One region of the Cryobacterium sp. TMS1-13-1 genome, then DNA from elsewhere that is predicted to be linked to it. Evidence: predicted binding sites of a transcription regulator. Region 1 holds the regulator's gene; the other holds the start of a gene.
What was found. The regulator HrcA, encoded in region 1, represses chaperone genes, less so after heat shock. The targets are predictions, from matches to a motif close to TTNGCACTCGNNNNNNNCGAGTGCNAA.
Positions count from the first base shown of each region.

Region 2: the regulator HrcA is predicted to act here: its motif matches at 9,861-9,887, upstream of groL (chaperonin GroEL).

Region 1 is NZ_SOGX01000010.1:741,465-750,712, forward strand. It holds gene E3T31_RS12820 (PhoH family protein) at 1-686, opposite strand, end outside; gene E3T31_RS12825 (HIT domain-containing protein) at 742-1,119, opposite strand; gene E3T31_RS12830 (16S rRNA (uracil(1498)-N(3))-methyltransferase) at 1,171-1,911, opposite strand; gene dnaJ (molecular chaperone DnaJ) at 1,913-3,019, opposite strand; gene hrcA (heat-inducible transcriptional repressor HrcA) at 3,103-4,122, opposite strand; gene E3T31_RS12845 (DUF4870 domain-containing protein) at 4,361-4,834, shown strand; gene E3T31_RS12850 (DUF4870 domain-containing protein) at 5,006-5,413, shown strand; gene hemW (radical SAM family heme chaperone HemW) at 5,423-6,646, opposite strand; gene E3T31_RS12860 (DUF1990 family protein) at 6,667-7,317, opposite strand; gene lepA (translation elongation factor 4) at 7,323-9,173, opposite strand.
Region 2 is NZ_SOGX01000018.1:179,483-195,152, reverse strand. It holds gene E3T31_RS15945 (DUF4032 domain-containing protein) at 1-559, opposite strand, end outside; gene E3T31_RS15940 (ABC transporter ATP-binding protein) at 633-1,730, opposite strand; gene E3T31_RS15935 (thioredoxin domain-containing protein) at 1,948-2,862, shown strand; tRNA gene E3T31_RS15930 (tRNA-Thr) at 2,970-3,042, shown strand; gene E3T31_RS15925 (ABC-F family ATP-binding cassette domain-containing protein) at 3,177-4,772, shown strand; gene E3T31_RS15920 (DMT family transporter) at 4,940-5,938, shown strand; gene E3T31_RS15915 (nitroreductase family protein) at 6,049-6,696, opposite strand; gene msrB (peptide-methionine (R)-S-oxide reductase MsrB) at 6,701-7,102, opposite strand; gene E3T31_RS15905 (DUF3263 domain-containing protein) at 7,284-7,556, shown strand; gene E3T31_RS15900 (LytR C-terminal domain-containing protein) at 7,641-8,204, shown strand; gene E3T31_RS15895 (cold-shock protein) at 8,472-8,675, shown strand; gene E3T31_RS15890 (DUF3048 domain-containing protein) at 8,741-9,790, shown strand; gene groL (chaperonin GroEL) at 9,931-11,559, shown strand; gene E3T31_RS15880 (GMC family oxidoreductase) at 11,697-13,268, opposite strand; gene E3T31_RS15875 (aldehyde dehydrogenase family protein) at 13,277-14,773, opposite strand; gene betT (choline BCCT transporter BetT) at 14,770-15,670, opposite strand, start outside.

The DNA of each region.
Region 1 (9,248 bases):
TGCTCGGGCGTCGTGTTCTGGGCTTCGTCGAGCACGACGAAGCTTGCGTTCAGGGTGCGACCGCGCATGTAGGCGAGCGGCGCGACCTCGATCGTGCCGGCCGCGAGCAGTTTGGGGATCAGTTCGGGGTCGAGCATTTCGCCGAGCGCGTCGTAGAGCGGCCGCAGGTAGGGATCGATCTTGTCGGTGAGCGTGCCGGGCAGAAAGCCGAGCCGTTCGCCGGCCTCTACGGCCGGGCGGGTCAGGATGATGCGCTCGACCTCTTTGTTCTGCAGGGCTCGCACCGCCTTCGCCATGGCGAGGTAGGTCTTGCCGGTTCCGGCCGGTCCGATGCCGAACACGATCGTGTTGTCGTCGATCGCATCGATGTATTCTTTCTGGCCGATCGATTTGGCCCGAATACTCTTGCCACGGGCGGTCAGAATTGGGGCGCCGAGCTGAGCGGAGGGGCTCACGGAACTGTCGGCGGCCAGCATCCGTGCCGCGGTGGCCACTTCGGTCTGGCCGAGGTCGTGGCCGGTGCGCAGGGCCAACTGCAGCTCCTCGATCAGGCGACGCACGGCCTCGACGTCGTCGGCCGAGCCGCCGAGCGTCACGTCGTTGCCGCGCACGTGCACGTCGACCTTCGGGTAGGCGGCCTCGATGGTGTTCAGGTAGCGGTCTTCGGGACCGAGCAGGCGCACCATGGCGACGCCGTCAACGGTGAAGCGCAGCTCCCTGTTGGAGTCAGCTTTAAAAGGATCAGAGGGCGCCAAGCGAGTCCTCCCCTAGGTGATCAGACGCTTCGGGGCTGCCGAGCACGTGCGCGTGCACGTGGAAGACCGTCTGGCCGGCGGCCGCCCCGGTGTTGAACACCAGACGGAACTGTCCGTTGGTGCGTTCGGCCGCGATCTGCTCGGCCACGGCGACGAGTTCGGCGAGCAGGGTGGGATTGCCGGCGGCGAGCTCGACCACGTTCTGATACTGAGGGTCTTTCGTGGTGACAACAACGTGCACCGGGGCTTTGGGTGCAATGTCGAGGAAGGCGATGATGTGCTCGGTTTCGGCCACGATCGTCGCCGGAATCTCACGCGCGATGATGCGGCTGAAAATGGTCGGTTGGGCGACGGAAGAAGACATACCTCTATCTTAAGCGGCGCTATCAGCGGCACGCACTACCAGCGGCACGCTCTACCAGCGACCCAAAGTCGCATTGAGGATTGCGAGGGCGGCTGGCCCCGCGGTCGATGTGCGCAGCACGGTGTCGCCGAGGCGTACCTGGCTCGCGCCGGCCTGCTCGAGCAGGAGCAGTTCGGCCGGCGTTATTCCGCCCTCGGGGCCGACGACGAGCAGAATGTCGCGGTCGTCGGTGGGGACGGCCACCTCGGTGAGGCGACCGGTCGCGGTCGGGTCGAGCAGCAGCATCCGTGTCGTGGCGGCCAAAACGGCCAGCTGCTTGGTGCTGGTCAGCTGGGCGACATCGGGCAGCCAAGCTCGGATCGACTGTTTGCTGGCCTCACGCACGATGCTGCTCCAGCGTTCGTGGCCTTTGGCGATCTTCGCGCCGTCCCACTTGGTGATGGAGCGGGCTGCGGACCACGGGATGACGCCGTCGACGCCGAGTTCGGTGGCGGCCTGAACGGCCAGTTCGTCCCGGTCACCCTTGGCGAGGGCCTGCACCAAGCGGATGCGCGGCGTCGCCGCCGCCGTCTCGCTCGCGTCATCGACGAGGAGGGTCAACTGCAGAGCGTCCGCCGTCAGCACGGCTCCCTCCAGCAGCAACCCGGCCCCATTACCCAGGCGGAGCCGGTCCCCGGGGCGCACCCGGCTCACCGTGACCGCGTGCCGCGCCTCGGCGCCGTCCACGGTGACCACCTGCCCCGGGCGGCACTGCGCCGCCCGGAGCGTTTCCTGCAGGTAGAAATGTGCCACGTCAGCCGAGGAACCGGTCGCGCAGCTTCGCGAACAAGCCCTGCTGGTACTGGCTCAGGGTCGGTGCCGGAGCCGCGTAGCGGGCTGCGAACTGTTCGATCAGGTCGCGTTCCTTGTGGTCGAGCTTGGTCGGAGTGAGCACGTGGATGCCGACCTTGAGGTCGCCGCGGCCACTGCCGCGCAGCTTAGTGATGCCGCGATCCTTGATCGTGAGTACCTCTGAGCTCTGCGATCCGGGGCGAATCTCCACCTCGATGTCACCGTCAAGAGCCTTGACGGTGACGGTGGTGCCGAGAATCGCACTGGTCATCGGCACGTCGAGCGAGCACATCAGGTCGTCGCCGTCACGGCTGAACACGTCGTGATGGCGCACCTTCATCTCGAGGTACAGGTCACCATTGGGACCGGCAGCCGGGCCGGCTTCGCCGCTGCCGGGCATCTGCAGGCGCAGGCCGGTGTCGACGCCGGCCGGAATGTCGACCGGAACGGTGCGGCGGGCGCGAATGCGGCCCTGACCGGAGCAGGTCATGCACGGGGTGGCGATGATGGTGCCGTAACCGCGGCAGGAACCGCACGGGCTTGACGTCATCACGTTCCCGAGCAGGGAGCGCACGGCGCGCTGGATGCTGCCCGTGCCGTGGCAGATGTCGCAGGTGATCGGCGAGGTGCCGGGCGCACAACAGGAGCCCTTGCAGGTCTCACAGACGATCGCCGTGTCGACCTCCAGGTCGCGGTGCGTGCCGAAGATGACCTCGTCGAGGTCGAGGTCGACTCGAATCAGGGCGTCCTGGCCGCGTTCGCGGCGCGAGCGCGGACCACGGCTGCTGCCGCCGCCGCCGCCGAAGAAGGTCTCGAAGATGTCGCCGAAGTTGCCGAAGTTCTGCCCGTCGAAGCCGCCGTTCTGGCCGCCGCCCTGGTCGTACTTTTGGCGCTGCTTGGCGTCGCTCAGCACGTCATAGGCGTGCGTGATGCTCTTGAACCGTTCGGATGCTTCGGCGCCGGGGTTCACGTCGGGGTGCAGCTCGCGGGCGAGGCGACGGTAGGCCTTCTTGATTTGGTCGGTGGTCGCGTCGCGGTCAACGCCAAGCGCTTCGTAATGGTCAGCCAAAGGTGGCTCTCCTTGATTTTTTGATGATGGTTGTTCGAAATGGCACAGAGCCTAAATGGCACAGAGTCTAAATGGCACAAAGTTCAGGTCTCGCCGAGCAGGCGGGAGAGGTACCGGGCGACGGCGCGTACGGCCGCCATATTGTTGGAATAGTCCATGCGGGTCGGCCCGAGCACGCCCAGCCGGGCCAGGTTGCCGCCTGCGGTATAGCCGCTGGTCAGCACGCTCGCTTCCGGCAGGCCGAAGGCCGCATTCTCCCGGCCAATACTCACCGAAACGCCGTGCTGGTCGGTCTCCATCTCGCCGAACAGCCGCAGCAGCACGACCTGTTCTTCGATAGCTTCGAGTACCGGATAGATGCTGCCGGAGAAGTCGTCTTCGGTGCGCACCAGGTTTGCGGCCCCGGCCATGACGAGCTTCTCCTGACGGTTGGCTCCGACCTGGTCGGCGACGGTTCGCGTGATCAGGTCGACGATCGGCTGCAGCGCCGGCGATCCCGGCCAGACGCTCGCGGCGAGGGCGACGCTCGCCTCGGCCATGCCCAGTCCAACGACCGTGACATTGAGTCGGGCGCGCAGTTCGCCGAGCGTCTGTTCGTCGAATGCCCGCGGCAGGTCGATGACCCGCTGCTCGACCCCGCCAGAATCGGTGATCAGCACCGACAGGATGCGCGTCTCGGTCAGCGGCACGAACTCGATGTGCCGAACCCTGGCGCGGGACAGCGAGGGGTATTGCACGAGCGCGACCTGGTGGGTGAGCTGCGAGAGCAAACGCACGCTGCGCACGAGGACCTCGTCGAGGTCGGCAGAGTGACCCAGGAAAGTTTCAATGGCCTGACGCTGGGCCGGGGTCAGCGGACGCAGGTCGGCCAGATGGTCGACGAAGACCCGATAGCCCTTATCGGTCGGGATACGCCCCGAGGAGGTGTGCGGCGCCGCGATCAGCTCTTCTTCTTCGAGCAGGGCCATGTCGTTGCGAATGGTCGCGGCGGAAACACCGAAGGAATGCCGGTCGACGATGGATTTGGAGCCGACGGGTTCGCGGGACGCGACGTAGTCCTGCACGATGACGCGCAGCACATCGAGCCCACGGTCGGAAACCATTTCGCCCGCCTTCCTCTTTTTCCGGTCCAGCTTCAATTGAGCGGATGCCCCGGGTCGGCGCGCCTCGAGCACGCCGGAACGCAGGTTTGCCGGCACGTCGTTGGCACTCGCATCCACTGACTGCCAATACTATCGCGACCGGCCGTGTTCCGGCTGAGCGCACCCATTGCCAGTATCGCGAACCGAGCGTTTAATTACCGCTATACGCTCCTTCCGGAGTTCAGTGAAAGGCACGATCATGAGCGATCCACAGGCACAACCTCCCGGTGATTCCAACTACCGTGACCCTAATGCTGGGCAGCCGCCGTATGGCCAGCAGCCCGGTACGGGCAGCCCATACGGCCCCCCTACAGCCGCAGCCCCACTCTCGGAGGCCGACGACCGGCAATGGGCCTCGTTTGCGCACCTCGGCGGCATCCTGAGCTTTCTTCCGTCGCTGATCATTTGGCTGGTCTTCAAGGACCGCGGCCGCCTCACCAATACCGAGGCGAAGGAGGCGCTTAACTTTCAGATCACCCTCGTGATCGGATACGTCGCAATAAATGTCGTCTCGTTCATCCTGGCGATCGTCACCTTCGGAATCGGCGGCCTGCTCATCGGCCTGACCTGGCTGCTCTGGGTGGCCGGAGTCATCTTTTCGATCATTGGGTTTCTGAAGGCCAAGGACGGCCAGAACTACCGGTATCCGGTCGCGATTCGCCTGATCAAGTAGCGCGCGGCCCGGTCCAATACGCATCTCGGACGGTTAGTCTGGAGGGGTCTGGCTTGGCTTGTCCGACCCCACACAGTGCTATTGCACGCAATGGTTCTTCCCTGGATGTCGTCGGCAACCCATCGCCAGATCCACCGCGTCCAGACCGACCACGCTCGAACAGGAGACCGCATGTCCGAGAACGATTCACGCACAAATCCGTATGAATCCACCCCGCCGCAAAACCCGTACGCGCAGAGCGTCCCGCCGACGCCGATGAGTCCGGCCGACGAGAAGATGTGGGCGACCCTGATTCACGTCGGCGGCATCCTCTTCGCCTTTGTTCCCGCACTCATCGGCTATCTCGTGCTGCGCGATCGTGGGCCGTTCGTTCGTGCCCACAGTGCGACGGCTTTGAACTTTCAGATCACCCTGATGATCGTCTATGTGGTGGGCACCGCGTTGACGGCGATCCTGATCGGCTACCTGATTGTGCCGGTGGCCTGGGTGCTCGGCATCATCTTCTCGATCCTCGCCGCACTCGCGGCCAACCGCGGCCAGGGGTATTCCTACCCGCTGACCATCAGATTTTTCAGCTAGCGCACGCTCTTAGTCGCTCAGCCGCCGCACCACGGCGTCGGCCAGAAGCCGTCCGCGCAGGGTCAGTTCAATGGTCCCGGCGAGGGCAGCTTTGGCGTTGACGAGCTCGTCCGCGATCAGGCCGGCCACCTCTCGGCGTCCGTCCGCTGACAGCGATGCGACCGGGATACCGGTGCGGATGCGGCTCTGCAACAGGATGCCCTCGAGTTCGCGGGTGGGCGCGTCGAGCGTTTCGCGACCGGCTGCCGGGGACAGGCCGCCGAGCATCCGCTCTGAATAGGCTGCGGGATGTTTGACGTTCCACCAGCGCACCCCGCCGATGTGGCTGTGGGCGCCGGGGCCGATGCCCCACCAGTCCTGGCCGGTCCAGTAGGCGAGGTTGTGGCGGGAGCGGTGCACGTCGCTCGTAGCCCAGTTGCTAACCTCGTACCAGTCATAGCCGGCGGCGGCGAGCAGTTCGTCGGCGAGTTCGTAGAAGTCGGCCTGTTGGTCGTCGTCGGTCGGGGCGATCTCGCCGCGGCGAATCTGCCGCGCGAGTTTGGTGCCGTCTTCGACGATGAGCGAATAGGCGCTGAGGTGGTCTGGGTGCAGGCTGAGCGCCTGTTCGAGGCTGGTGCGCCAGTCGGCGAGCGACTCTCCCGGCGTGCCGTAGATGAGGTCGAGGCTCACGTCGAGGCCGGCGGCGCGGGCCCAGTCCACCACGAGGGGCACCCGCTCCGGGTCGTGGGTGCGTTCCAGGGTCGCCAGCACGTGCGGCACCGCGGACTGCATGCCGAAGGACACCCGGGTGAAGCCGGCCTCGGCGAGGGCGCCGAGGTAGGCGGCATCGACCGAGTCGGGGTTCGCCTCGGTGGTCACTTCGGCGTCGTCGGTCAAGCCCCACTGGTCGCGCACGGCGCCGAGCATTTTCGCAAGGTCGGTGACCGGCAGCAGCGTGGGAGTGCCTCCCCCGAAGAACACCGTTGCCACCGGGCGTTCGGGCACGCCCGATGCGGTGAGGATGCGGCTGGCGGCCTCAACCTCGAGCACGGCTTGGCTGGCGTAGTCGCTCTGCTTGACGCCGCGCAGTTCGGTCGCGGTATAGGTGTTGAAATCGCAGTAGCCGCAGCGCACCCGGCAGAACGGCACGTGCAGGTAGACGCCGAAATCGCGTTCAGCGGCGTTGACGGCTGCCGAGGCCGGCAGAAGGCCGTCGTCGGGTGCCGGGTCGCCGATGGGGTGGGGTCCGGCCATGGGTGGTGCTCCAGTACGTTCTATTTGATCGCACCCGCGGGGTGCAAAGCCCGCAGATACAACTTGGTGAATTTGGCCTGCTGAAAGCGCAGCACCGGCCAGGCCAGTCGGTAATACCAGGTGCTCGGCCGCGAAAAGGAGCGGATCGTCAACCAAACCGAGTCGTCCTCACGGTGCTCGACGATGAACGATTCCTCACCACTCTCCGGGTGACCGGCCAGGGTACCGTAGGCGAACCCGATGCGGGCGGCCTCGTCGATCACGTAGACGACCCGCACCGGCGCGGTCACGTGGATCGGTCCAACCCGCATCTGGAGTGTGGCCGTCATACCGTTCGCAATATACGGGGTGCCATCCTCAGCGAAGGTCGCTTCATTGACCGGATGCTGCTGCCCACCCGCCGGCGTGCCGTCGGGTTGAAAAGTCACCGGCGTGTACTGCACGCCGGTTCCGTTTTCGAGGTCGGTCACCTCCATGCCGCTGCCGCGCTGGATTCCCCACGTCATCAGCAACTTCGTCGCGGCTTCAAAGCGTTCCGGCGAACTGCCGAGCCTGACGCTCTGCTCCATCGGCCGGTAGCCCTTGGGCGGATAGCTCATCAGGTCGGGCGCCAGCGTACCGCCGATGGCAGCGTAGCTGACGGCGGCGTCGGTGAAGGTGGCCCTGCGCATCCGCTTTACTTCTTGTCTTTGGTCTCGATGTCGCCGCTGAGCGCGGCGATGAAGGCTTCCTGCGGCACTTCGACCCGGCCGACCATCTTCATGCGTTTCTTGCCCTCTTTCTGCTTCTCCAGCAGCTTACGCTTGCGCGAGATGTCACCGCCGTAGCATTTGGCCAGCACGTCTTTACGCATCGCCGAGATACTTTCGCGGGCGATGATGTGCGCGCCGATCGCGGCCTGAATGGGCACCTCGAACTGCTGGCGCGGAATCAGCTTGCGCAGGCGCCCGGTCATCAGCGCGCCGTAGGCGTAGGCCTTGTCCCGATGCACGATGGCAGAAAACGCGTCGACCTGTTCGCCCTGCAGCAGAATGTCGACCTTGACCAGGTCGGCCTCCTGCTCGCCGGAGGGTTCGTAGTCGAGCGAGGCGTAGCCGGCGGTGCGGCCCTTGAGCATGTCGAAGAAGTCGAACACGATCTCACCGAGCGGCATCGAGTAGCGAATCTCGACCCGGTCTTCGCCGAGGTATTCCATACCGAGCAGGGTGCCACGGCGGCTCTGACAGAGCTCCATAATGACGCCGACGTAGTCTTTCGGCGCGAGAATCGCGGCCTTGACCATGGGTTCGAGCACCTTGGCGATTTTACCGGTGGGGTACTCGCTCGGGTTGGTCACCGTGATGGTGCGCTTGTCGTCGGTGGTGACCTCGTAGGGCACGCTCGGCGCCGTGGTGATGAGGTCGATGTTGAATTCACGTTCGAGGCGTTCGGTGATGATCTCGAGGTGCAGCAGGCCGAGAAACCCGCAGCGAAATCCGAAACCGAGGGCGACGGATGTCTCCGGCTCGTAGCCGAGGCTGGCGTCAGACAACTTGAGTTTGTCCAGTGCTTCGCGCAGCGCCGGATAATCGCTGCCGTCGATCGGGTACAGGCCGGAGAACACCATGGGCTGCGGTTCGTCGTAGCCGGGCAGCGCGTCGGTAGCCGGGCGCACAGCGGTCGTGATGGTGTCGCCGACCTTGGACTGGCGCACGTCTTTCACACCGGTGATCAGGTAGCCGACCTCGCCGACCTTGAGGCCCTTGCTCTCCACGGGTTCGGGCGAGATGACGCCGATCTCGAGGATCTCGTGGGTCGCCTTGGTCGACATCATCTGAATTTTTTCGTGGGCCTTGAGGTGGCCGTCGATCATGCGCACGTAGGTGACGACGCCGCGGTAGCTGTCGTAGACCGAGTCGAAAATCATGGCGCGAGCGGCGGCATCCGGGTTACCCTTCGGCGCCGGAATCATCGTCGTGGCGAGGTTCAGCAGCTCTTCAACACCGGCGCCGGTCTTGCCGGAGACACGCAGCACGTCTTCGGGGCGTCCGCCGATGAGGCTCGCGAGTTCGCGGGCGTACTTCTCCGGATCGGCGGCCGGCAGATCGATCTTGTTGAGCACCGGAATGATCGTGAGGTCGTTCTCGAGGGCGAGGTAGAGGTTGGCGAGGGTCTGGGCTTCGATGCCCTGGGCCGCGTCGACCAGCAGAATGGCGCCCTCGCAGGCGGCGAGGCTGCGGGAGACCTCGTAGGTGAAGTCAACGTGGCCGGGGGTGTCGATCATGTTGAGGGCGTAGGTGACGCCGTCCATTTCCCACGGCATGCGCACGGCCTGGCTCTTGATGGTGATGCCGCGTTCCCGCTCGATGTCCATGCGGTCCAGGTACTGGGCCCGCATGGAACGCTCGTCGACGACGCCGGTGATCTGCAGCATCCGGTCGGCGAGGGTCGACTTGCCGTGGTCGATGTGGGCAATGATGCAGAAGTTGCGGATGAACTCGGGGGCCGTGGCGGCCGGTTCCAGCGCGTGAAGGGCTCTCGGTGACATAGTTCGTCTATTCTTCCATGCTCGGCCGTGTTGTACCGTCTCCACACTGGTACCGGAGACATCCGACGCATACAA
Region 2 (15,670 bases), on a different contig from region 1:
GGCCGTTCGACAGCCCACCGGAATACAACTGTCCGGTCTCGGCGTCGACGAGATAGGCCGCGAAGGCGCCAGCATCGCGCCGAAACAGGGTGTTCGAGAGCGACACGTCGCCCCAGAAGAATCCGATCATGTGCAGGCGCACCAGCAGAACGGCGAGTGCGTCGACCAGCCGGGTGGCAGTATCCGGGCGCAGGGCGTGCGAATACAGGGCGCGGTAGGGGAGTGAGAACTTGAGGTGCCGGGTGACCAGAACCGAATTCAGGGGGTCGAGATCGGCATCCGTTCTATTGGTGATGACGGCGACCGGCTCGACACAGGGAATCTCGAGGTTGGCCAGGGTGCGCAGCATGTCGTACTCGCGCTTGGCCATCTCGCTCGTGGTCTCCTTGATGGCGACCACCCGCCCGCTCAGGTGAGCGAACCGCACCAGGTGCCGGGAAATGCCCTTGGGCAGCGAGGCGATGTTCTCGTTCGGCCAGGCGTCCAGGGGCAGATGCCACGGCAGGTCGAGCAGCGCCGGGTCGGCCGTGGCCGCGGTGATATTGAGGGAACCGCTCATAGTGTGACCCTAAGAAAAAGGCTGGAGGGAGCGAACTCCCTCCAGCCGAAAGCCAAAATACTCGAAAAGCTGACTAGTCGGTGACGGCGCCGCCGAGGCGCAGGCCGGTTTCAGCGTCGAACACGTGCAGGTGGTTCGGGGTAGCCGTGAGGTACACCGTCTCGCCGGCGTTCGGGTGCGAGCGGCCGTCGACGCGAGCGACAATGTCGGTGCGCTTGCCCTCGATCGTGGAGTGACCGTAGAGGTAGCCGTCGGCGCCGAGCTCCTCGACCAGGTCGACTTCGATCTGCAGGCCCTCGCCGGCGGTCGACGACATCTGGATGTCTTCCGGACGGATTCCCACGGTGACCTTCTTGCCGGTGGAGCTGGCCAGGGTGTCGCGCTGCACGGGAACGGTCGCGGTGCCGAACTTGATGCCGCCGTCGACGGTGTCCGCGAGGAACAGGTTCATCGCGGGACTGCCGATGAAGCCGGCCACAAAGACGTTCTGCGGCTTCGCGTACAGGTCGCGGGGCGAACCTACCTGCTGCAGGATGCCGTCCTTGAGTACCGCAATCCGGTCGCCCATGGTGAGCGCCTCGGTCTGGTCGTGGGTCACGTAGACGGTCGTGACACCGAGTCGGCGCTGCAACGAGGCGATTTGGGTACGCGTCTGCACGCGCAGCTTGGCGTCAAGGTTGGAGAGCGGCTCATCCATCAGGAACACCTGCGGCTGACGCACGATCGCGCGTCCCATAGCAACGCGCTGACGCTGACCACCGGAGAGGGCTTTCGGCTTGCGGCTGAGGTAGGGCTCCAGGTCGAGCAGCTTGGCGGCCTCGAGTACGCGGGCGGCACGCTCGTCCTTGTTGATGCCGGCGATCTTGAGCGCGAAGCCCATGTTCTCGGCGACGGTCATGTGCGGGTACAGCGCGTAGTTCTGAAAGACCATGGCGATGTCACGGTCCTTCGGCGGAACATCCGTCACGTTGCGGTCACCGATGAGGATGTTGCCGTCGTTGACCTCTTCGAGGCCGGCGAGCATCCGCAGCGAGGTGGACTTTCCGCAGCCGGACGGGCCGACCAGAACCAGGAACTCGCCATCGGCGACCTGCAGGTCGAGCTGGTCAACAGCGGGCCTGGTGGAACCAGGGTAGAGCCGAGTTGCCTTGTCAAAGGTCACTGAAGCCATGATTATTACTCCTTCACCGGCAGGAACGTGCCGGACGATCCGTTGTGAATAGGATTTGTCCGCCGCACGCCGAAGCACACGACCTTTTTATTATCGCACGACGGATGCCCCGCTGCCGGTTTTCGCCCGCCCGCCCCGTTTGGTCGATTCCCAGTCAGGGGATCTACTATTCGAAAGATGCGCCAACGTGCGCGCTCACTTCTCGAAAGCGATCTTTATGACTATTGGCGGACCCAGCGACAGCAGTCCCTCAAAAAACCGACGCCGTGACGCGGCCCGCATCAAGGCCAAGCAGCTGCGCGTCAGCCAGAAGAAGAAGGACCGCCGCAACAAGGTCTTTCTGCAGGGCGGAATCGGCATCGCGGGCATCGCCATTGTCGTGCTCGTTGCCGTCATCATCGTCAATTCGATCAAACCGGCCGGTCCCGGGCCCAGGAACATGGCGAGCGATGGCGTCCTCATCGGCGAAGGCATGATCACGGCCCTCACCCCGGCGCTGCAGCCCGACGCCGCCGCTCGGCCCTCCGAACCCGATCCCACCGGCGCCGTCGCCAACATTCGCGTCTACCTTGACTACCTCTGCCCGTTCTGTGCGGACTTCGAAGCAGCCAATACCGAGCAGATCGCCGAGTGGGTCGACTCCGGTGCCGCCACCATCGAAATTCACCCGGTGTCGATTCTCAAGAGCAAGTCCGCCGGCACCAAATACTCCCTGCGAGCGGCCAACGCTGCCGCCTGCGTCGCCAACTACTCGCCCGATGACTTCTTCGACTTCAACTCGGCGCTGTTCGTTGACCAGCCTGAGGAAAACAAGCCCGGCCGCAGCAACGATGAGCTCAAGGCCGTGGTCAAGGATTCCGGAGTGCGCACCGCGCTCTCCAGCATCAACACCTGCATCGATGACGGAACCTTCGAGTCCTGGGTTCAGGCCGCCACCGACCGCTCCCTCGACGGTCCGATCGCCAACTCGTCGATCAAGGCCATCACCGGCACCCCGACCGTTCTGGTCAACGGCAAGCCCTACACCGGCTCGCTCGATGACCCCAAGGAATTCGCCTCCTTCGTGCAGCAGGCACTCGGCGAGACCTACTCGACCTCGACGCCGACCCCCACCCCGACACCCGCCGGGTAGCTATTAAGCGGATGCTGCTGCTCGCGCCGTTGCATCCGCTTCGCCTGGCCGATGGCGGCAAAGGCCCGGGAATCATTTAGGATGGTCTTTCGAGGCCCTGGTCTCATGCCGGCCTGGCGCAATTGGTAGCGCACCACTCTTGTAAAGTGGGGGTTACGGGTTCAAGTCCCGTGGCCGGCCCTCTCGCCCCCTACTCCCGACTGGGATGTAGGGGTTTTTCTGTGCCGCCAGGGTCCCACAGGGCCGCCACGTACACTGATGGCTGGGGTTTTTCGAGCGGATGCCCGCCGCAGAAACCCCGGGAGGAAAAACACATGAGCCTGATCCGGCTGAACGATGTCAGCATCCGCTTTGAGAACACGCAGATTCTGCGCGAGGCGTTCTTTCGCCTCGAACCCGGCGACCGGGTCGGTCTGATCGGTAAGAACGGCTCCGGCAAGTCCACCATTCTCAAGCTGATTCTCGACCAAATCTCGCCAGATGCCGGCGAGGTCACCCTCGAAGATGGCATTCGGGTCGGCTATTTCTCCCAGTTCTCCGAACTCAACGGTGCACAGACCATAACCGAGGTGCTCGACGAACTGTTCGTGGCCGTGAAGGCAGTCGAGGCCGAGCTCGCCGCGATTGATGCGGCGATCGCCCTCGATTCCTCGGCCAGCGCCGAACTCGACCGGCTGATCGGGCGGCAAGGCGAGCTGTTCGAGGAGATGGATCGGCTGGACGGCTGGGACTACAAGCGGCACATCGACACCGCGCTGACCACCCTCGGATTCAACGAGGCGCACCGCGTCTGCGCGATCGATGAGCTTTCCGGCGGCTGGCGTAACCGGGCTGCCCTGGCCAAGATCGTGCTGGAAGCTCCCGACGTACTGCTGCTCGACGAGCCGACCAACTACGTCGACGTGGCCGGGGTTGAGTGGCTCGAAGCCTGGTTTAAGAGCTTCAAGGGTGCTGCCATCGTCGTCTCGCACGACCGTAAGTTTCTCGACGCTGTCGTCACCCGCATCATCGAGGTCGAGAACTTTCACCTGCACGAGTACCCCGGCAACTTCGGCGAGTACATCGTGCAGAAGCAGTTTCGGCTCAAGACCCTCGAGGCACAGTTCGTGCACGAATCCGAGCTGCTCGCCTTCGAAGCCGAGGGGATCGCCGACCGTCGGGAGGCCGCCAAGGCCGAGAGTCGTCAGCTCGGCAACCAGCTGGCGCACATCAAGAAGTCGCGCACACCGCGCCCGGTCGACCAGATCATCACCGAGATCTACGGCAATCTGCACGTCAAGGACGTCCTCTGCCGGGTCGACGGCCTGGCCAAAAGCTTCGGCGACAAGGTGCTGTTCGAAAACCTCAGTTTCGAGGTGCGCCGCGGCAACCGAATTGTCGTGCTCGGCAGTAACGGCAGCGGAAAGACGACCCTGCTGCGGGTGCTCACCGGCGAGGAGAGCGCCGACCACGGTGACGTCGCCTGGGCCAGCGGCGCCGGCGTTGTCTCGTACAACCAGATTCTCGCCGAACTCGACGAGAGCGACACCGTCAGTCATGCCGTCAACGCCATGCCCGGCAGCCTCGCCCTCACCGCGACCAAGAAGTCGGTCAACCGTTTTCTGACCATGTTCCAGTTCAGCGAGGCCGACCTCAAACAGAAGATCGGTGCTCTCTCGGGCGGTCAGCGCGCCCGCGTTGCCATGGCGCAATGCCTGCTCTCCGGAGCGTCGGTGCTGCTGCTCGACGAGCCGACCAACCACCTCGACATGTCGAGCACCCAGGTGATGGAACGCGCCCTCGTGCACTTTCCCGGGGCCGTCGTGGTGGTCAGCCACGATCGCTTCTTCACCGACAAGATCGCCAACCGCCGCCTGGTCTTCGGCAGCGAGGGTGCAGCCCCCGGCGAAATCGAGGTGCGCGCTGCCTGACGCGCCAAGCCTCGCCCCGCGCGCTGTTTTCGACCGGGCCCGGGCCCGGAAACTGGGCCCATGATAGATCATGGGCCCGGCGACCTAAGGTGGGCCCCGGGCGAATCGGAGCCCGACTGGGCAGCACCGGGCAGAACCCGCACGCACCCATCTCGTAGTATTGCCAAGTGATAGAGGACAGCGCACGGATCCGAACGGATGCTAAAGCCGCGCCAGCAGCATCCGCTGTGCCGATCTGGCTGGCGCTCGTGTTCTCGGTGCTGATCGGGGCCATGTATGCCGTGCAATCGCGCGTGAATGGCGAACTCGGGCATCAAATCGGCGACGGATTCACTGCCGCCGTCATCTCCTTCGGCTCCGGGCTGGTCATTCTCAGCCTTGGCCTCGTCGTGTTCCGCCGCGGGCGCCGCGGCCTGCAACTCGTCACTCGCGCGGTGCGAGCGAAAACCCTGTCCTGGTGGCACCTGTTCGGCGGCCTGGCCGGCGCGCTGTTCGTACTGTCGCAGGGCCTTGTCGCCGCGCCACTCGGCATCGCCCTGTTCACCGTCGCCGTTGTGGCCGGTCAGACCGTGAGCGGTGTACTCATGGACCGGTTTGGCATCGGTCCGGGTGGGCGCCGACCGCTGCACGCGTCCAAAATCGTTGGCGCGGTGCTCGCCCTGGTCGCCGTAGCCTGCACGGTGAGCGGCGAATTGGGCGGCAGCGACGCGCTCTGGCTGCTCGTGCTACCCCTCGTGGCGGGTATCGGCCAGGGCTGGCAGCAGGCCGTGAACGGTCAGGTGCGGGTCACCGCGCAGAGTGCGCTCACGGCAACTTTTCTGAACTTTCTCACCGGATCCGTCGCACTCGTACTCGCGGCGCTCGTGCACGGTCTGCTGGTCGGTTTCGCCCTCGATCTGCCGGGCAACCCGTGGCTCTACACCGGCGGGCTCATCGGCTGCATCTTCATCGCCGGCGCCGCGCTCGTCGTGCGTACCACCGGCGTGCTCATGCTCGGCCTGTGCATCGTCGCCGGCCAGCTGCTCTGCGCCCTTGCGCTGGATCTGCTCGCGCCCACTCAGGGGCATCCGCTCGGCGTGACGACTCTGGCCGGAACCGCGCTCGCCCTCGTCGCCGTGGTCATCGCCGCGGTGCGCTGGCACCGGCCCGGCCACGCCCGCACCTGACCGCAGCCCTTGAACGTCCTGTCCCTTCCGCCCGGGCCCGGAAAGGGGCCCCTGATAGATCACGGGCAGGCGCTCCAAGGTGGGCCGGGGACGAAGCGTACGGCCCCGAGCTATAGCACCCCCAAAAACTCCTCCGGATCAATCGACAGCCGCACGCACGGTTTCGACTCCTCGGGAATTCCCCCAACGTAGAGCCAGCCAAGCAGCTCTTCCCCGTCGGCAAGGCCATGCAACACTCGCACCGGCGCCGATCGCACCAACGGCCCGGTGCGCCACATCGCCCCCCAGCCGGCGTTTTCGAGCAGCAGAGTGAGAAGGTGCGCGACACCCGCAGCCGCGGCATCCTGTTCCCAGCCAGCCACCTTGAAGTTCACCTGCCGTGACGCGACGATCGCGATCAGCAGCGGTGCGCGCAGCGGCTTGCCGGCCAGCTTGATCGCTTCGAGCCCTTCACAAGCGGATGCCGCCACAAACGCCGCTCCGAGCCGGTCGCGGGCGTCGCCGCGCAGCTCGAGCAGCCGCCACGGACGCAACGCGCCGTGATCGGCCACCCGCGCGGCCGCCGCCACGAGCGGAAGTAACTCCGCCCGGCTGGGGGCGAGCGCCGTCACCTTGGAGTAACTGCGCCGGTCAGTGACAGCTTTGAAGACCGCCGCGGTATCCGTTCTGAAACCGGTCGTATCCCGGCTGGGAACACCAGGACTCGCTCCGGCCGAACCTGCCACTTCCGTGCTGGCAACCGCCTCCGTCGTTGCCACCGCGTTACTCAGCGGGCGTGAAATTGAGCGACAGCGAATTCATGCAGTACCGGTCCCCGGTCGGAGTGCCGAAACCGTCGGGAAAAACGTGGCCGAGGTGCGAGCCACACTTCGCGCAGCGCACCTCGGTGCGCACGCTTCCCATGGAGCGGTCCTCGAGCAGTTCGACCGCTTCGGGCCGAACCGACTCGTAAAAGCTCGGCCAGCCGCAGTCGGAATCGAACTTGGTGCCACTCTGAAACAGCTCCGCGTTGCAGGCACCACAGGTGTAGAGGCCGGCCCGACCCTCGTCGAGCAGCTCCCCGGTGCCGGGGCGTTCGGTGCCGGCTTCGCGCAATACCGCAAACTTCTCCGCGCCCAATTCGGAGCGCCATTCGCTGTCTGATTTCTTGATTGCGTAGTCCATGTTCAGATCCCTTCGTTCCGGCGACCGGGCACTGGCCGCGTCTACTAAGCCTAAACTCGCTTGGCCCCGCGCGCATTCCACACGGCGTGTCCCACCACGGCAGGGCGTGCCGGAGGCAACATTCAGCCGCCCGCAAATAGGATGAGCCTGACAGACAGCCAACCGGGGGAGGGATGCAGCAATGACTGAGCACGCCCCGACAACCCAGTTGAGCGAACGCGACCAGGCCGTGCTCGCCTTCGAACGGCAATGGTGGCGGCACGTCGGCGCCAAGGAGGAGGCCATCCGGGCCACCTTCAGCCTGTCGACCGCCCGGTACTATCAATTATTGGGCGCACTGGTCGACTCGCCGTTGGCGTTGGCCTTTGATCCCATGCTGGTGAAACGATTGCAGCGGATGCGTTCCGTCCGATCCGAGGCACGCGCCAGTCGTTCGCTGCCCACCCGCGACTAGGCACCCACCCGCTTTTCGGCCAGCACGGAGCCTTGCGCTGCAGCTCGATTCCGGCCCGGCCGGCCAACCAAGGATTCCACCACCATGGCGCAAAAATTTGCGAAAGACCGTTTCGACACCCACACGCATGCCCTCGACCGGGTGGGAGCCCACCGCGCCCCCGGCAAGAGAGGACGCGGCTGGATCGGATTCTGGTGGGCGCTGGGGGCCACCGGGCTGTTGATCGCCATCGGTGCAGTCGGCATCCTCGCAATCAACAATCGCCTCGACTTCTCCAACATTCCCGGGCTGCCCGCAAGCAGCACAACCGCGACGCCGACAGCGACCGCCGTCCCCACTGCCGTTGCCACCGTCGACCCGGCGCAGACCATCAACGTGCTCAATGGGTCCGCGAACGACGGCGTCGCAGCATCCGTCAGGGACACACTCACCGCTGCAGGCTGGGTGGTCAATACCACCGGGAACGCCAGCACGGACACTGAGGCGACCACGGTGATCTACTACGCCGATGCGAGCCAGGAAGGCGCCGCCCGCGGCGTCGCTGCCTCGCTTCCGGGAGCGCAGATCGTGGTCTCCACCAATTTCGTTGATTCCGGCGCCAGTATGACCGTCGTCGTCGGCAACGACTATGTTTCACCGGTTGACTGAGCAAAACGCGAAAGCCGTGGTCTTAGCGGCCACGATTTGATTCGTCAAGCCCCTAGTCTTCTGTTCCGATTTCAGTAATGTGCGTTTTGGTCACACATTTTGTTCGGGCAATATCCGCCCGGATCAAGAAAGCTCGCCCAAGGAAACTTGCAACAGACGTCTTGCTCTCGGGGATTTGCTGCTCGCACAGAATGAACGCAATCTCTGCGGCACGGCCCGGAACAGCCAATGGGCCGTTGCCGTTGAAAACTGAGCAAGGAGTAACACATGGCGAACGGAACCGTAAAGTGGTTCAACGCTGAAAAGGGTTTCGGCTTCATCACTGTCGATGGGGGAGGGCAAGACGTCTTCGTCCACTACTCCGCCATCGATATGAGCGGGTACAAGGTTCTTGAAGAAGGCCAGCAGGTCGTCTTCGAGGTCGGTGCCGGAGCGAAAGGCCCGCAGGCTGAATCGGTTCGACCGGCCTAACCCGCCTCGCATTTCACACTAACGCCGCCCGCTGCAACGGGCGGCGTTAGTGTTTACCGGTGACTATGAAAAATACGGCCCGCACCGCTCGACCGCTTCGGGCCGCGGGGCTGCTCGCCCTCGTGCTGCCGGCACTGCTCCTGAGCGCGTGCAGCGGCAGCACCCCGGCCCCATCCTCAACACCGACCGGCACGGCCTGGACCTCTGACTATGTCGCCCCGGCGGCGACCGAGATCGCACCGCTAACCGGGCTGAGCGTCGAAGGCGGCTCGTCGGCCCACCCGTCGCTGGCGGCCAAGATCGACAACCACGTTGCGGCCCGGCCGCAGGTTGCCATTGAACGTACCGACCTCGTGTTCGAAGAACTGGTCGAGGGCGGCATCACCCGCTATGTCGCGGTCTGGCAGTCAAGCATTCCCGATCAGCTCGGACCGGTGCGGTCGATTCGGCCGATGGACCCCGACATTATCGCGCCGTTCGGCGGCCTGGTCGCCTACTCCGGCGGCCAGCAGCGATTCGTCGACGCGATGAATGCGACCGGCCAGATCAGCGCCATCTTCGACTACGACACGAGCGGCTTGTTCTCGCGGTCCTCCGCTACGTCAGCCCCGCACAACGTGATCCTCGCCGCGTCGGAATTCGTCAACCGCAATGCCTCCGTCGCCCCGCCCGCCCAGCAGTACGCCTACGCGGCCACCCTCGCCGCGGCATCCGCTGCCACGGACGGTACGCCGATTTCGGTGATCAACACCAGATTCTCCAACTCCAGCGCCCGCAGCTGGACTTGGAACGCCGAGGCGGCCGCCTACCTGCGTGCTCAGGATGGCGCGCCCGACCTGACCCCCGAGGGGGCCCAGCTCAAGGCCACCAACGTGGTCGTGTTGCGGGTCGATGTAACCGTCTCCGACAGTATCCCCAAGACCGAATTGATCGCCTCCGGTGAAGCGTCAATCTCGTCCGGCGGCAAGACCCTCGCGGCCACCTGGAGCAAGGACGCCCAGACGTCGCCGATCCGCCTCATCGACGCCAACGGAGTGACAATTCGGCTGGCACCGGGCAATACCTGGTTCCAGTTGGTGCCCAACGGCACCGGCTCGGCCGATCTCGTTCCCTGACAGCTGCAGATAGCCCGGCATCACCCCGGATGCTCGCTTGCACTCTCGACCCCAGAGTGCCAGAATCGATCTAGCACTCTCGTCATCTGAGTGCTAACCCCATCATCGTTTGGAACGTCCGGGAGGGACGAGTTACACATATGGCAAAAATCATTGCATTCAATGAAGAGGCCCGTCGTGGGCTTGAGCGCGGCCTGAATATTCTCGCCGACACCGTCAAGGTCACCCTCGGCCCGCGCGGCCGCAACGTCGTTCTGGAGAAGAAGTGGGGCGCCCCCACGATCACCAACGACGGTGTGTCCATCGCCAAGGAGATCGAGCTCGACGACCCGTACGAGAAGATCGGTGCCGAGCTCGTCAAAGAGGTCGCCAAGAAGACGGATGACGTAGCCGGCGACGGAACGACCACCGCAACCGTCCTCGCCCAGGCTCTGGTTCGCGAAGGCCTGCGCAACGTCGCAGCCGGCGCCGACCCGATCAGCCTCAAGCGTGGCATCGAGAAGGCCACGGCAGCTGTCATCGCCGAGCTCATCGCCAGCGCCAAGGAAATCGAAACCAAGGAAGAGATCGCGGCCACTGCTTCCATCTCTGCCGGCGACACCGAAATCGGCGCGATCATTGCCGAGGCCATCGACAAGGTCGGCAAGGAAGGTGTTGTCACCGTTGAGGAGTCGAACACCTTCGGCACCGAACTCGAGCTCACCGAGGGCATGCGCTTCGACAAGGGCTTCCTGTCGGCGTACTTCGTCACCGACCCCGACCGTCAGGAAGCGGTCTTCGAAGACCCCTACATCCTGATCGTCAACTCCAAGGTCTCCAACATCAAGGACCTGCTCCCCATCGTGGACAAGGTCATCCAGACCGGCAAGCAGCTCCTCATCATCGCGGAAGACGTCGACGGCGAGGCCCTGGCCACGCTCGTTGTGAACAAGATCCGTGGCATCTTCAAGTCCGTCGCCGTCAAGGCTCCGGGCTTCGGAGACCGTCGCAAGGCTCAGCTGCAGGACATCGCCATCCTCACCGGCGGACAGGTCATCTCGGAAGAGGTCGGCCTCAAGCTCGAGAACGTCACGCTCGACCTGCTTGGTAACGCCCGCAAGGTCGTCATCACCAAGGACGAGACCACGATCGTAGAGGGTGCCGGCGACGTCGAAGCCATCGCCGGTCGCGTTTCGCAGATCCGCGCCGAGATCGAGAACACCGACAGCGACTACGACCGCGAGAAGCTCCAGGAGCGCCTCGCCAAGCTTGCTGGCGGCGTTGCTGTCATCAAGGCCGGAGCTGCAACGGAGGTTGAGCTCAAGGAGCGCAAGCACCGCATCGAAGATGCAGTGCGTAACGCCAAGGCTGCCGTCGAAGAGGGCATCGTCGCCGGTGGTGGCGTTGCACTGATCCAGGCCGGCAAGACCGCATTCGAGAGCGAAGCAGTTCTCGCTCTCGTCGGCGACGAGGCAACGGGCGCGAACATCGTGCGCGTCGCCATCGACGCTCCGCTCAAGCAGATCGCTCTCAACGCGGGTATGGAGCCCGGCGTTGTCGCCGACAAGGTGCGCAACCTGCCCGTCGGATGGGGCCTCAACGCCGCCACCGGCGAGTACGTCGACATGATCGCTGCCGGCATCAATGACCCGGTGAAGGTCACCCGCTCCGCGCTGCTCAACGCCGCGTCGATTGCCGGACTGTTCCTCACCACCGAGGCCGTCGTTGCCGACAAGCCCGAGAAGAACTCGGCTCCGGCCGGCGACCCCTCGGGTGGCATGGACTTCTAAGTCCCCGCCAGCTAGCACCACACAAAAGTGGGCGTCTCCCTCGGGAGGCGCCCACTTTTTTCATGTTCCGCCGCCGAGGTGTGAGGCTGACCGCATTATTCGCAAAAATCGGGCCCGGACTCACACCTCGGCGCAGGTCAGCGGATGCTGCGGGCCGCCTTCACCAGGTCGGCGCAGCGCTCACCGATCATCATCGTGGTGATGTTCGGGTTTACGGTGACGAGAACCGGCATGACCGACGCGTCGGCGACGCGCAGGCCGGTGACTCCCTTGACCCGCAGCTCGGGATCGAGCGGCGCGAGCACATCGTCGACGGCGCCCATCCGCAGGGTTCCGGCCGGGTGGTAGACCGTGTTGTGGGTCTTTTCGATGTACGAGGTGATTTCGGCATCCGTTTGCACAGCGGCGCCCGGATACAGTTCCTCGCCGGCCCACTCGGCCATGGCCGGCTGGGCCACGATTTCCCGGGCCTTGCGGATGCCGGCGACCATGACGCGCATGTCGTGTGGGTCGGTGAAGTAGCGCGGATCCACCATGGGCTTGTCGCGATAGTCGCTCGAGCGCAGCTTGACCGTGCCGCGGGAGCGTGCCTGAGTGACGTTCGGCGTCAGGCAGAACCCGTTCTCCGTCGTCGGGTAACCCTGACGGGCGGTGTGCATGTCGAAGGGCACCGAACCGTAGTGGAACATGAGGTCGGGGCGGTCGAGGCCCTCCTCGGTGGTCGTGAAGATGCCGGCTTCCCACCACTGGGTGGAAGTCTCGGGCATCGGCTGCTTCGCTTCCCACTGAATCACGCCCTCCGGGTGGTCCTGCAGGTTCTCGCCGACGCCGGGGGAGTCCGCGAGTACCTCGATGCCGAAGGAGGCAAGCTGCGCGGCCGGACCGACGCCGGAAAGCATGAGCAGCTTGGGCGAATCGATGGCGCCGGCCGAGAGGATGACCTCGGCGCGCGCGGTGAGCTGGTAAGTCTTGCCGCCGGGAGCATCGACGACCTGCACGCCGGTGCAGCGCTTGTTCTCGTCGAAGGTGAGTTTGCGGGCGCGCATGCCGGTGAGCAGAGTGAAGTTGGCACGATCCCGAATCGGGTGAATATACGAAACGGATGACGACGCGCGCGTTCCGTCCGCCTGCCGGTTGATCTGGAAGAAGTTCGCGCCGTTCACGACGGTCGTGCCGGAGTTGAACGTCGTGCGCGGGATTCCGGACTGCTCGCAGGCGTCGAGGAGAGCAACGCCGCACGGATCGGTGGCCGGCACATTCATCAGGTGCACCGGGCCGTCCTGGCCGTGGTGCGGGGCCGGGTCCTCGTTGGTTTCCAGACGCCGGAACAGCGGGAAAATGTTCTTAGCCTCCCAGCCGGTGGCTCCGTGCTTGAATGCCCAGTCGTTCAGGTCTTCGGCCGGAGCCCAGAACGCGATGCAGGAGTTGTGGCTGGAACAGCCGCCGAGCACCTTGGCACGGGCGTGGCGCATGAACGAGTTGCCGTGCTCCTGCGGCTCGATCGGGTAATCCCAGTCGTAGCCGCTCTCCAGCAGCTCCATCCAGCGGTCGAGCTGGAGGATGACGTCGATGCCACGGTCGTCGGGACCGGCCTCCACGAGGGCCACCTCAAGGGCAGGATCCTCGCTCAGCCGGGCGGCGACAGCGGCCCCGGCGGAACCACCACCGATCACGATGTAGTCGAAGTCGGTCTGGGTCAGTACGGTCAACGGTGGTCCTAACGTGCGGCGAACCAGCCGGTGACGGCCGGTGCGGTGTTCTGGTAAATGTGCTTAGTTTCCTGGTACTCGCCGAGGCCCATCGGGCCGAGCTCGCGACCAACGCCGGACTGGCCGTAGCCGCCCCACTCCGCCTGCGGCAGGTAGGGGTGAAAGTCATTGATCCAGACGGTTCCGTGCCGCAAGGCCTTGGCCATGCGCTGGGCCTTGCCGGCGTCCTGGGTCCAGACCGCTCCGGCCAGGCCGTAGACGGTGTCGTTGGCGATACGCACGGCCTCGGCTTCGGTCTCGAAGGTTTCAATCGTCACGACCGGGCCGAAAGCCTCGTCGTTCACGACGGACATGCCGCTCGAAACCTGGTCGAGCACGGTCGGCGTGTAATAAAAGCCCTGCGCGAGGTCGCCTGCGCCCCAGGTTCCTCCGCAGCGCAGGCGGGCGCCCTCGGCGATGCCCTTCGCAACGTAGGCGGTGACCTTGTCGCGGTGCGCTGCGCTGATCAGCGGCCCAGTTTCGGCTTCCGGGTCAAACGGTCCGCCGAGACGGATCTGGTTGGCCCGGCGCACGAGCTCGTCGACGAACTTCTCGGCAACGGATGCTTCCACCACGATGCGCGCGCCGGCCGAGCAGACCTGCCCCGAGTGCACGAACGCGCCGTTCAGCGCGTTGTCCACGGCGGCGTCGAAGTCGGCGTCGGCGAAGATCACGTTGGGATTCTTGCCGCCGAGTTCGAGGGCGACCTTCTTGACCGTTCCGGCGGCGGCCGCTGCGATCTTCCGGCCGGTCTCGAGACCGCCGGTGAACGAGACCAGGTCGACGTCGGGGTGGCTAGAGAGCGGGGCCCCGGCCACAGCGCCGGCGCCGAGCACGAGGTTGGCGACGCCGGCCGGCAGCCCGAGGTCGTCCAGCAGCACCATCATGAGCATGCTGGTGTGCGGGGTGAGCTCGCTCGGCTTGAGCACGAAGCTGTTACCGGCGGCGAGGGCCGGGGCGATCTTCCACGCGGCCTGCAGCAATGGGTAGTTCCACGGCGCGATCAGGCCGCAGACCCCGACGGGCTCGTGCACGATGCGGCTGACGACGTTTTCATCGCCGGCATCGACGATGCGTCCGCTGTCCTGCCCGGCGATCTTGCCGAAGTAGGCGAAGCAGTTCGCGATGTCGTCCATATCGATTTCACTCTCGACCAGACGTTTGCCGGTGTCGAGCGTTTCGGCGCGGGCGAATTCGGCCCGGCGCACGCCCAGTTCAGCGGCGACGCGCAGCAGAAAATCACCACGCTCGGGCGCCGGAACGCTGCTCCACAGGCCGCTGTCGAAGGCGGTGCGGGCCGCGCGGATCGCAGCATGGACATCCGTTGTGGTCGCCTCACTGACCGTGCCGACCAGGCTCTGATCGGCCGGGCAGCGGATCTCGCGGGTGCCGGCGTCGCTCGCTGGTACCCAGGCGCCGCTGATGAACAGCGTGGCCGGCGGCGCGGTATCGATCGGTGTGTTCATTGCTTGACCTCGTCCGATTCGAAATCGGCTTCCCAATTGTCTTTCGCCACCTGGTCCTCGGCGAGGGCGGTGTTTCCCGGCTCTGCCCGGTTCAGGTGCAGAAAGTCGAGGTGGGTTTCGTAATGATCGAGCACGTCAGTGATGACCTGCTCCTTGCTGTAGCCCATGAGGTCGTAGCCGTGGCTGCCCTCGAGGGAGAAAACCTCCATGCGGTAATACTTGCCGCTGGCGCTCGCCGAACGCACCGCATAGGTCGGAGTGTCGAATTGCACGGGGTAGATCTGGTATTTGAAACCGCGCTCGTCGCCCATCGACACGTTGAGGTCGAGGTGCGGAATCTGCAGGCCATCGACCACGCCCTGCGAGAGGGTCACCTCGGCACCCTGCGTCACGAGCTCGTCACGCACTTCCTGCAGGGCGGGCAGGGCCACGCTCGACACGAAGCGTTCGGCCTGGCGTGGGCCAGGGTAACTCATGGCGCGGGTCAGCCGCTGACGCCAGTTGCGCGCCCGGGCCGGGTCGGTGCTGCGGCCGGACAACAGGCCGGGCAGGCTGGCCCGGTAACTGTCGGTGAGCGATTGCTCCAACCGAAGCGCCCGATACAGCCCGAGCATGACGAGCAGCAGCACCGCGGAGAAGGGCAGCCCCATGATGATCGTGGCATTTTGCAGGGTCGGGATGCCGCCCACCAGCAGCATTGCCATGGTCAGCACTCCGGTGGTCACCGCCCAGAAGATGCGCAGCCACTTCGGGCCGTCGGACTCGGAGTCCTTGAGATGCGAGGTGAAATTGGCCATGACGAGGGCGCCGGAGTCGGCGCTCGTGACATAGAACAGCAGTCCGGTGAAGGTCGCGATCGCGGCGGTGGCCGGGGCGAACGGGAACTCGGCCAGCAGC